2 regions of the Lysinibacillus irui genome follow, and region 2 is predicted to be linked to the other one. Evidence: a T-box and tRNA genes for the amino acid it is inferred to sense, from the RefSeq annotation. Region 2 holds a T-box; the other holds one or more tRNA genes.

Region 1 (4,528 bases), 470 kb from region 2:
CAGGGTGAAGGTAAGGTAACACTTACTGGAGGCCCGAACCCACGCACGTTGAAAAGTGCGGGGATGAGGTGTGGGTAGCGGAGAAATTCCAATCGAACTTGGAGATAGCTGGTTCTCTCCGAAATAGCTTTAGGGCTAGCCTCGTGATGAGAATACTGGAGGTAGAGCACTGTTTGGACTAGGGGGCCATCCCGGTTTACCGAATTCAGACAAACTCCGAATGCCAGATATTTATACACGGGAGTCAGACTGCGAGTGATAAGATCCGTAGTCAAAAGGGAAACAGCCCAGACCACCAGCTAAGGTCCCAAAGTAATCGTTAAGTGGAAAAGGATGTGGCGTTGCACAGACAACCAGGATGTTGGCTTAGAAGCAGCCATCATTTAAAGAGTGCGTAATAGCTCACTGGTCGAGTGACGCTGCGCCGAAAATGTATCGGGGCTAAACGATTCACCGAAGCTGTGGATTGACATCTACGATGTCAGTGGTAGGAGAGCGTTCTAAGTGCGTTGAAGTCAGACCGGAAGGACTGGTGGAGCGCTTAGAAGTGAGAATGCCGGTATGAGTAGCGAAAGACGGGTGAGAATCCCGTCCACCGTATGACTAAGGTTTCCTGAGGAAGGCTCGTCCGCTCAGGGTTAGTCGGGACCTAAGCCGAGGCCGACAGGCGTAGGCGATGGACAACAGGTTGATATTCCTGTACCACCTCCTCACCGTTTGAGAAATGGGGGGACGCAGTAGGATAGGGTAAGCGCGCTGTTGGTTATGCGCGTCCAAGCAGTAAGGCGTGTGTGTAGGCAAATCCGCACACTGTAACGTTGAGCTGTGATGGCGAGTCCGTATGGACGAAGTTCCTGATTTCACACTGCCAAGAAAAGCCTCTATCGAGGTGAGAGGTGCCCGTACCGCAAACCGACACAGGTAGTCGAGGAGAGAATCCTAAGGTGTGCGAGAGAACTCTCGTTAAGGAACTCGGCAAAATGACCCCGTAACTTCGGGAGAAGGGGTGCTCTTGAGCGTGCAAGCGCATGAGAGCCGCAGTGAATAGGCCCAGGCGACTGTTTAGCAAAAACACAGGTCTCTGCAAAACCGTAAGGTGACGTATAGGGGCTGACGCCTGCCCGGTGCTGGAAGGTTAAGAGGAGTGGTTAGCGCAAGCGAAGCTGCGAATTGAAGCCCCAGTAAACGGCGGCCGTAACTATAACGGTCCTAAGGTAGCGAAATTCCTTGTCGGGTAAGTTCCGACCCGCACGAAAGGCGTAACGATCTGGGCACTGTCTCAACGAGAGACTCGGTGAAATTATAGTACCTGTGAAGATGCAGGTTACCCGCGACAGGACGGAAAGACCCCGTGGAGCTTTACTGTAGCCTGATATTGAATTTTGGTACAACTTGTACAGGATAGGTAGGAGCCAGAGATCTCGGAGCGCCAGCTTCGAAGGAGGCGTCGGTGGGATACTACCCTGGTTGTATTGAAATTCTAACCCATGCCCCTTAGCGGGGCAGGAGACAGTGTCAGGCGGACAGTTTGACTGGGGCGGTCGCCTCCTAAAAGGTAACGGAGGCGCCCAAAGGTTCCCTCAGAATGGTTGGAAATCATTCGTAGAGTGTAAAGGCACAAGGGAGCTTGACTGCGAGACCTACAAGTCGAGCAGGGTCGAAAGACGGGCTTAGTGATCCGGTGGTTCCGCATGGAAGGGCCATCGCTCAACGGATAAAAGCTACCCCGGGGATAACAGGCTTATCTCCCCCAAGAGTCCACATCGACGGGGAGGTTTGGCACCTCGATGTCGGCTCATCGCATCCTGGGGCTGTAGTCGGTCCCAAGGGTTGGGCTGTTCGCCCATTAAAGCGGTACGCGAGCTGGGTTCAGAACGTCGTGAGACAGTTCGGTCCCTATCCGTCGTGGGCGTAGGAAATTTGAGAGGAGCTGTCCTTAGTACGAGAGGACCGGGATGGACACACCGCTGGTGTACCAGTTGTCTTGCCAAAGGCATCGCTGGGTAGCTATGTGTGGACGGGATAAGTGCTGAAAGCATCTAAGCATGAAGCCCCCCTCAAGATGAGATTTCCCATTACACAAGTAAGTAAGATCCCTCAAAGACGATGAGGTAGATAGGTTCGAGGTGGAAGTGTGGTGACACATGGAGCTGACGAATACTAATCGATCGAGGACTTAACCAAATTGTTTGAAGCATTCAATGTACGTTTATCTAGTTTTGAAAGAATAAGTCTTTCAACTGAATAAGTGAAGTGATGATGGCAAAGAGGCCACACCCGTTCCCATACCGAACACGGAAGTTAAGCTCTTTAGCGCCGATGGTAGTTGGGGGCTTCCCCCTGTGAGAGTAGGACGTCGCTTCGCTTATTTTTTGTGGAGGATTAGCTCAGCTGGGAGAGCACCTGCCTTACAAGCAGGGGGTCGGCGGTTCGAGCCCGTCATCCTCCACCATATGGTCCCGTGGTGTAGCGGTTAACATGCCTGCCTGTCACGCAGGAGATCGCCGGTTCGATCCCGGTCGGGACCGCCATTATTTTTGCCGGTGTAGCTCAGTTGGTAGAGCAACTGACTTGTAATCAGTAGGTCGTGGGTTCGACTCCTATCGCCGGCACCATTCCCTTGGAGGGGTAGCGAAGTGGCTAAACGCGGCGGACTGTAAATCCGCTCCTTAGGGTTCGGCGGTTCGAATCCGTCCCCCTCCACCATTTTAGGGGCATAGTTCAACGGTAGAATAGAGGTCTCCAAAACCTTTGGTGTGGGTTCGATTCCTACTGCCCCTGCCAGGTATTGAGGTACTCGTTCATATACAGCTGTTATGATTTATATAGTGGCGATTGTGGCGAAGTGGTTAACGCATCGGATTGTGGTTCCGACATTCGTGGGTTCGATTCCCATCAGTCGCCCCATTTCAACATTGGGGTATAGCCAAGCGGTAAGGCAACGGATTTTGATTCCGTCATGCCTAGGTTCGAATCCTAGTACCCCAGCCATTTTTTTCTTTAACGAGCCATTAGCTCAGTTGGTAGAGCATCTGACTTTTAATCAGAGGGTCGAAGGTTCGAGTCCTTCATGGCTCATCATTTTTATTTACTAAGCGCCCGTAGCTCAATTGGATAGAGCGTCTGACTACGGATCAGAAGGTTATGGGTTCGACTCCTGTCGGGCGCGCCAATAAATATATTTTACGGAATGTAGCTCAGCTTGGTAGAGCACTTGGTTTGGGACCAAGGGGTCGTAGGTTCGAATCCTGTCATTCCGACCATCTTTTATTTAAATGGGGCCTTAGCTCAGCTGGGAGAGCGCCTGCCTTGCACGCAGGAGGTCAGCGGTTCGATCCCGCTAGGCTCCACCATTTCAATATTTTTGGAGGTATACCCAAGTCTGGCTGAAGGGATCGGTCTTGAAAACCGACAGGCGGGTAACACCGCGCGGGGGTTCGAATCCCTCTACCTCCTCCATTTCGGGTCAGTAGCTCAGTTGGTAGAGCATTAGATTGAAGCTCTAAGTGTCGGCGGTTCGATTCCGTCCTGACCCACCATTATTTGCGGGTGTAGTTTAATGGTAAAACCTCAGCCTTCCAAGCTGATGTCGTGAGTTCGATTCTCATCACCCGCTCCAAAATGGGCCTATAGCTCAGCTGGTTAGAGCGCACGCCTGATAAGCGTGAGGTCGATGGTTCGAGTCCATTTAGGCCCATCATTATTCCGAAGTAGCTCAGTTGGTAGTAGCACCTGACTGTTAATCAGGTTGTCGCAGGTTCGAGTCCTGCCTTCGGAGCCACGGCCCGTTGGTCAAGTGGTTAAGACACCGCCCTTTCACGGCGGTAACACGGGTTCGAATCCCGTACGGGTCATCAAGCATGTAGCACAGATGTGTGTTACATGCTTTTTTCTATATGTAGATGTTCAACCAAGACTATAAAACCATTAAAAGGTTCTGTAGCTTTTTTATGGTGAACATAGGACAGTATAAGTGCTTTAGCTCATTTCAAGGTCCTGTTCCATTTATCAATCACATGTTTCACCCACTAATAAATTTGAACAAACTATTTCATATATGCAATATGTATGTTTTTTCAACAGCTATTTTCATGGTGCTTGCCGTATCGTTGCTCTAATATGAGGGTAAGTGGAGGAATCGATATGAGTATACAGGAGATAGAGCAATTCTTAAGTCAATATCAGAAAGAACAAAATAAATCAGATCTTTGGTTAGAGAATAGATTGCAAGAGATTAAGAGTGAAGGTGAATATTACCCCACAACAGAGGAACTAGTTTTTGGAGCACGTGTCGCATGGCGTAATAGTAACAAATGTATTGGACGCTTGTTTTGGCAGTCATTGCATGTAGTAGACGCACGAGATCTTTTAGACGAAGAGGATATTTTTCGAAAATTACTAGAGCATATCGATTATGCAACAAATAGTGGGAAAATCCGCCCTACAATAACCGTGTTTGCCTCAGATCGAGTACGGATTTGGAATCACCAACTTATCCGTTATGCGGGCTATGAAACGGAATTAGGTG
Region 2 (4,528 bases):
TTGAAACGCAAGCGGTTAAAACTGCTTTTGGTGAGCATGCTTATAAGCTAGCGATGAGCTCAACAAAATCTATGACAGGTCACTTATTAGGTGCAGCTGGTGGTGTGGAAGCTATTTTCACAGCATTAGCCCTTAAAGAAGGTATCTTACCACCAACAATCAATTTAACGGATCCAGATCCTGAATGTGATTTAGATTATGTTCCAAATGAAGCGAGAGAAGCAACGATTCAATATGCAATGAGTAATTCTCTTGGTTTTGGTGGTCACAATGCAAGTCTTCTATTCAAAAAATATGAAGCATAATAGTATCTAAACTAGAAAAAACGTCAGCCAAATTTAAACGGCTGACGTCTTTTTTTATAGTTTTGTGAATACATGATAAGTAAGAAGAAATAGAAAGGATGCCTCTACTTATGTTTCGTCTCTTTTTATTTTTAGTAAGCTATGGCTTAATGATCCTCTCTGTAGGGAATCTCATATTGTATTTAAATTACCGTACGCTAGGTTATTCCTGGAAGGTTGTTTTTAAATTTATTTTTCAAACAACGGAATTTTATATGGCGATAGGGGCCTGCATCATCATATGCGCTGTCGTTCTTGATTTAGGCTTTGATCGTTCCACTGATAAGCTTTAAATTGTTAGCGACGCGCACGGCCTAAGCCCATTGCTTCTTCCATACGTTTTAAAGTGGCACTTGCAATGGCATTTGCTTTTGCTGCACCTTCATCTAGAATGGCATCTAATTCAGATGACTCTACTAAATGATAGAACTTTTCTTGAATAGGAGTTAGGTGTTCAATAACCGCTGTTGCAACACCTTGCTTGAATCCACCATAACCAATGCCTTCATATTTTTTCACTAAGTCATCAATAGATACACCTGAAATAGCTGATTCGATTGTCAATAAATTTGAAACGCCTGGTTTATTTTCCACATCAAATGCTACAACACCGTCTGAATCCGTAACAGCTGATTTGATTTTTTTCTCAATTTCTTTCGCTGTATCAAGTAAGCGGATTGTTGCCTTTGTATTTGGATCCGATTTACTCATCTTTTTTGTTGGCTCTTGTAGTGATTTAATACGAGCGCCTGCTTTTGGTAATTGAATTTCTGGAATCGTTAGGACATCCCCGTAACGTTTGTTAAAGCGTTCTGCTAGGTCACGTGTTAATTCAATATGTTGTTTCTGGTCATCGCCGACAGGAACAATGTTTGTATTATAAAGTAGAATGTCTGCAGCCATTAACGGTGGGTATGTTAAAAGAGCGGCAGAGACGCTTTCCTTACCGTGTGACTTATCTTTAAATTGTGTCATACGTTCAAGCTCCCCAATTGAAGCCACACATTGTAACATCCATCCTGCCTGAGCGTGTGCAGGTACCTCTGATTGAATGAATAATGTAGATTTTTTAGGATCAATGCCAGTAGCGATATAGGTAGCTGCTAGCTTGCGAATGCTTTCGCGTAATTCCTTTGGATCTTGTGCCACAGTAATTGCATGCTGGTCAACGATGCAATAAATAGCGTTTCCTTCATCTTGTAATGCAGGGAATTGCTTAAATGCCCCTAAATAGTTCCCTAATGTTACGATTCCTGTAGGCTGTACGCCAGAAAAAATAGTTGTCATGAAAATTTCCTCCTCGAATTCAAGTTCCGCGGCTTTTAGCCAGCGGCGTAACTTTCATCATTCCACCGATTGATGAAAATAAAAAAACATCATGCGTCCTCATTAGATTTTTTCTAAAGAAGGGACGAATGATGTTTGAATCCGCGGTACCACCCAGCTTGCCTAAAAAGGCCACTCTGCTTCGTAACGTGAAGTGACGAGCTTTGCTAGTTGCTCAAGTAGCGTTCACAAAGCTAACTCGGAAGTCCATTCCACATGCCTCCACGATCTGTTTGCAGCGACCACAGACTCTCTAAACGTGAAATATGCATATGTACTACTCTTCGTCAGCGTTTTTCTCAATTCAAATTGTTTAAATTGATTTTATTGCAATGAATTATATTATAAAGATTCCATTGTGTAAAGTCAGACTTTTGACTGTGTTTTTTTTCATAAAAAAATTATATGCTTTTTCTGTTGTGTAATAATGTTATAAATTTATACTTTTTTATTAAAAATATGTTTCGCTGTACACACCAAATTGACAATTTTCTCGTTTAATTTTTATAAATGAGAACAACTAAGATACAAGCCTAGATGTTTAAAATGCATTGAAAGTGGGAATGTTAATAGTAGCACATAAGATAGTAGAAAATACGCTACATTAAAAGATGTATAAAAAGAAAGAATATTTAGTTGTGGGTTCAGTCTTTTTTTATTGGAACTATATTCAAATACAGCGGAGTACTGTATAATGGTACTGTGTATTTTACTTTACATTAATTCTAATTTAACACTCTGGTTCTGGTTTTAGATAATAATTTCGAAATGAAAGGATGTGTCAGAATGATCGTAACCCTATTTACATCACCAAGTTGTACCTCTTGTCGTAAAGCGAAAGCTTGGTTAGAGGAGCACGAAATTCCATATACAGAACGTAATATATTTTCTGAGCCACTAAGTATTAGTGAAATTAAAAAAATTTTACGTATGACTGAAGACGGGACAGATGAAATTATTTCTACTCGTTCAAAAATATTCCAAAAATTAAATGTAGATGTTGAAAGTTTACCACTACAACGTTTATATGAATTAATTCAGGAGTATCCTGGTTTATTACGCCGACCAATCATTTTGGATGAAAAACGTCTACAAGTTGGCTATAATGAAGATGAAATTCGTCGCTTCCTACCTCGTAAAGTTCGAGCATATCAGCTTCAAGAAGCGCAGCGAATGGTGAATTAAAACTACCCTTTTTGAATAATATATGTAGTAGATGTTACAAATGTGGAATGCATGTTGTGACATCTATTTTTTTATGTTTTACTTATGTAAAACCTTCTATATGAAGTATAATAATTAATAGGAAAAGTCATATATTTCCGTTAAAGTATGTTAAACTTGATTTAAGTTAAATAGTTTACTACAATTTCAATAATTCAAATATCTTCTGTGAAACGGTGTATATCCTTTTCATTTTATGACAGAACAGCATACAATAGAGTTAGAGACAACTGTGAACAAAATAATCGATGTTTACGGTGTACTCGATGGTTTAACTGTAGTGTGGTCAAAGGTTGAAAAACAAATGCGGTATGAAGGTTAAAAACAAAGAATAAAAGCATACTAATGAAACAAAACTGTTTTTCGACATATGACAGTGAAGGGAGATGAGGTCTAGTGGACATCGAACGTGTAAATGAAAATACACTCAAGCTCTTTATTACGTACAATGATATAGAGGATCGCGGCTATAGTCGTGAAGAGATTTGGTACAATCGAGCAAAGGGTGAACAACTTTTTTGGGATATGATTGATGAAGTAAACACGGAGGATTATTTTGATGTAGAGGGTCCGATTTGGATTCATATCAATGCATCTGAAGTTGGCTTAGAAATCATTGTCACACGTGCACATATTTTAAAAGACGGTGAAACATTAGATGGTCATTCGAATTTTGATGAACACAAAGATATGTTTGCACCATTCGATGAAGTTGGGGAAGATCTTCTTAGCCAGCTAACTCAATTTGGTGACATGGATGAGTCAGAATTATTTATGGATACAGACATTTATGTTTATAAATTTAAAGATATTGATGAGTTAATCCCTGTCGCAAAACGAATGACAGACGAATTAGTGGATTCCTCATTATTCAAATATGAAGATTGGTACTATTTAGTTGTTGATTTTGGTAACGCAGATGAGGAGTTAAATCGTCATGATAGAAATGCGGTCATCAAAGAATTTTTAACACCATCCAATTTCACAATTCATCGTCTAGAGGAGTACGGTGAAAAGATAATGGAATTTAATTGCTTTGAAACAATCCGAAAATATTTTGCTTAAGCAGTGGATTACCTGATTTGTTAGACTGCAGTGAAACTCGTTCATGATCGAGTTTCACTGCAGTCCTTTTTTTATCCTTATAAATTTTTAGACCGCATTTCTTTAATTTCAAGAAAAACAGCTTATTTCTTTGTGATAGCCATTCCTCTCTACTATAGTTGGCTAAAAAGGAGCTGATTCGATGCTTATTGCTTATAACAATCAACTGCAGCTATTTCTCCCATATCAATATACGAGGAAAGCTTTACAGCGATATAGGCGACAGATGAAATTTTTTTGTCCACAGTGTCTTGAACCTGTTCAATTGAAAATAGGTCACTCTAAAATTCCACATTTTGCCCACCTCACAAATAATAAATGTTCACAATTATTTTCAGAAGGGGAATCTAAGTTACATCTACAAGGTAAAATTCAATTATATGAATGGTTAAAAAAGCTTAAATATAAAGTGAAACTGGAGCCATTTTTAAATAAGCTTTCTCAGCGTCCAGATATACTTGTTACAATGGATGACAAGCATTTTGCTTTTGAATATCAATGTAGTACAATCCCCCACGAAATATGGGACC

Evidence for each region. The T-box of region 2 lies ahead of trpS (tryptophan--tRNA ligase). A T-box ahead of a tRNA ligase gene usually reads a tRNA of that ligase, here a tRNA-Trp.
Region 1: it has a tRNA-Trp gene. The T-box ahead of trpS (tryptophan--tRNA ligase) is inferred to sense a tRNA for this amino acid. The anticodon was not compared.

Annotation. Positions count from the first base shown of each region.
Region 1 is NZ_CP113527.1:220,009-224,536, forward strand. It holds rRNA gene OU989_RS01055 (23S ribosomal RNA) at 1-2,184, shown strand, start outside; rRNA gene rrf (5S ribosomal RNA) at 2,250-2,365, shown strand; tRNA gene OU989_RS01065 (tRNA-Val) at 2,377-2,452, shown strand; tRNA gene OU989_RS01070 (tRNA-Asp) at 2,456-2,531, shown strand; tRNA gene OU989_RS01075 (tRNA-Thr) at 2,540-2,615, shown strand; tRNA gene OU989_RS01080 (tRNA-Tyr) at 2,623-2,706, shown strand; tRNA gene OU989_RS01085 (tRNA-Trp) at 2,711-2,784, shown strand; tRNA gene OU989_RS01090 (tRNA-His) at 2,832-2,907, shown strand; tRNA gene OU989_RS01095 (tRNA-Gln) at 2,917-2,991, shown strand; tRNA gene OU989_RS01100 (tRNA-Lys) at 3,006-3,078, shown strand; tRNA gene OU989_RS01105 (tRNA-Arg) at 3,096-3,172, shown strand; tRNA gene OU989_RS01110 (tRNA-Pro) at 3,187-3,263, shown strand; tRNA gene OU989_RS01115 (tRNA-Ala) at 3,278-3,353, shown strand; tRNA gene OU989_RS01120 (tRNA-Ser) at 3,367-3,459, shown strand; tRNA gene OU989_RS01125 (tRNA-Phe) at 3,464-3,539, shown strand; tRNA gene OU989_RS01130 (tRNA-Gly) at 3,546-3,619, shown strand; tRNA gene OU989_RS01135 (tRNA-Ile) at 3,624-3,697, shown strand; tRNA gene OU989_RS01140 (tRNA-Asn) at 3,705-3,781, shown strand; tRNA gene OU989_RS01145 (tRNA-Glu) at 3,783-3,854, shown strand; gene OU989_RS01150 (nitric oxide synthase oxygenase) at 4,144-4,528, shown strand, end outside.
Region 2 is NZ_CP113527.1:694,355-698,882, forward strand. It holds gene fabF (beta-ketoacyl-ACP synthase II) at 1-305, shown strand, start outside; gene OU989_RS03275 (YuzI family membrane protein) at 416-637, shown strand; gene trpS (tryptophan--tRNA ligase) at 642-1,631, opposite strand; T-box leader at 1,749-1,970, opposite strand; gene spxA (transcriptional regulator SpxA) at 2,460-2,855, shown strand; gene mecA (adaptor protein MecA) at 3,291-3,959, shown strand; gene OU989_RS03295 (competence protein CoiA) at 4,141-4,528, shown strand, end outside.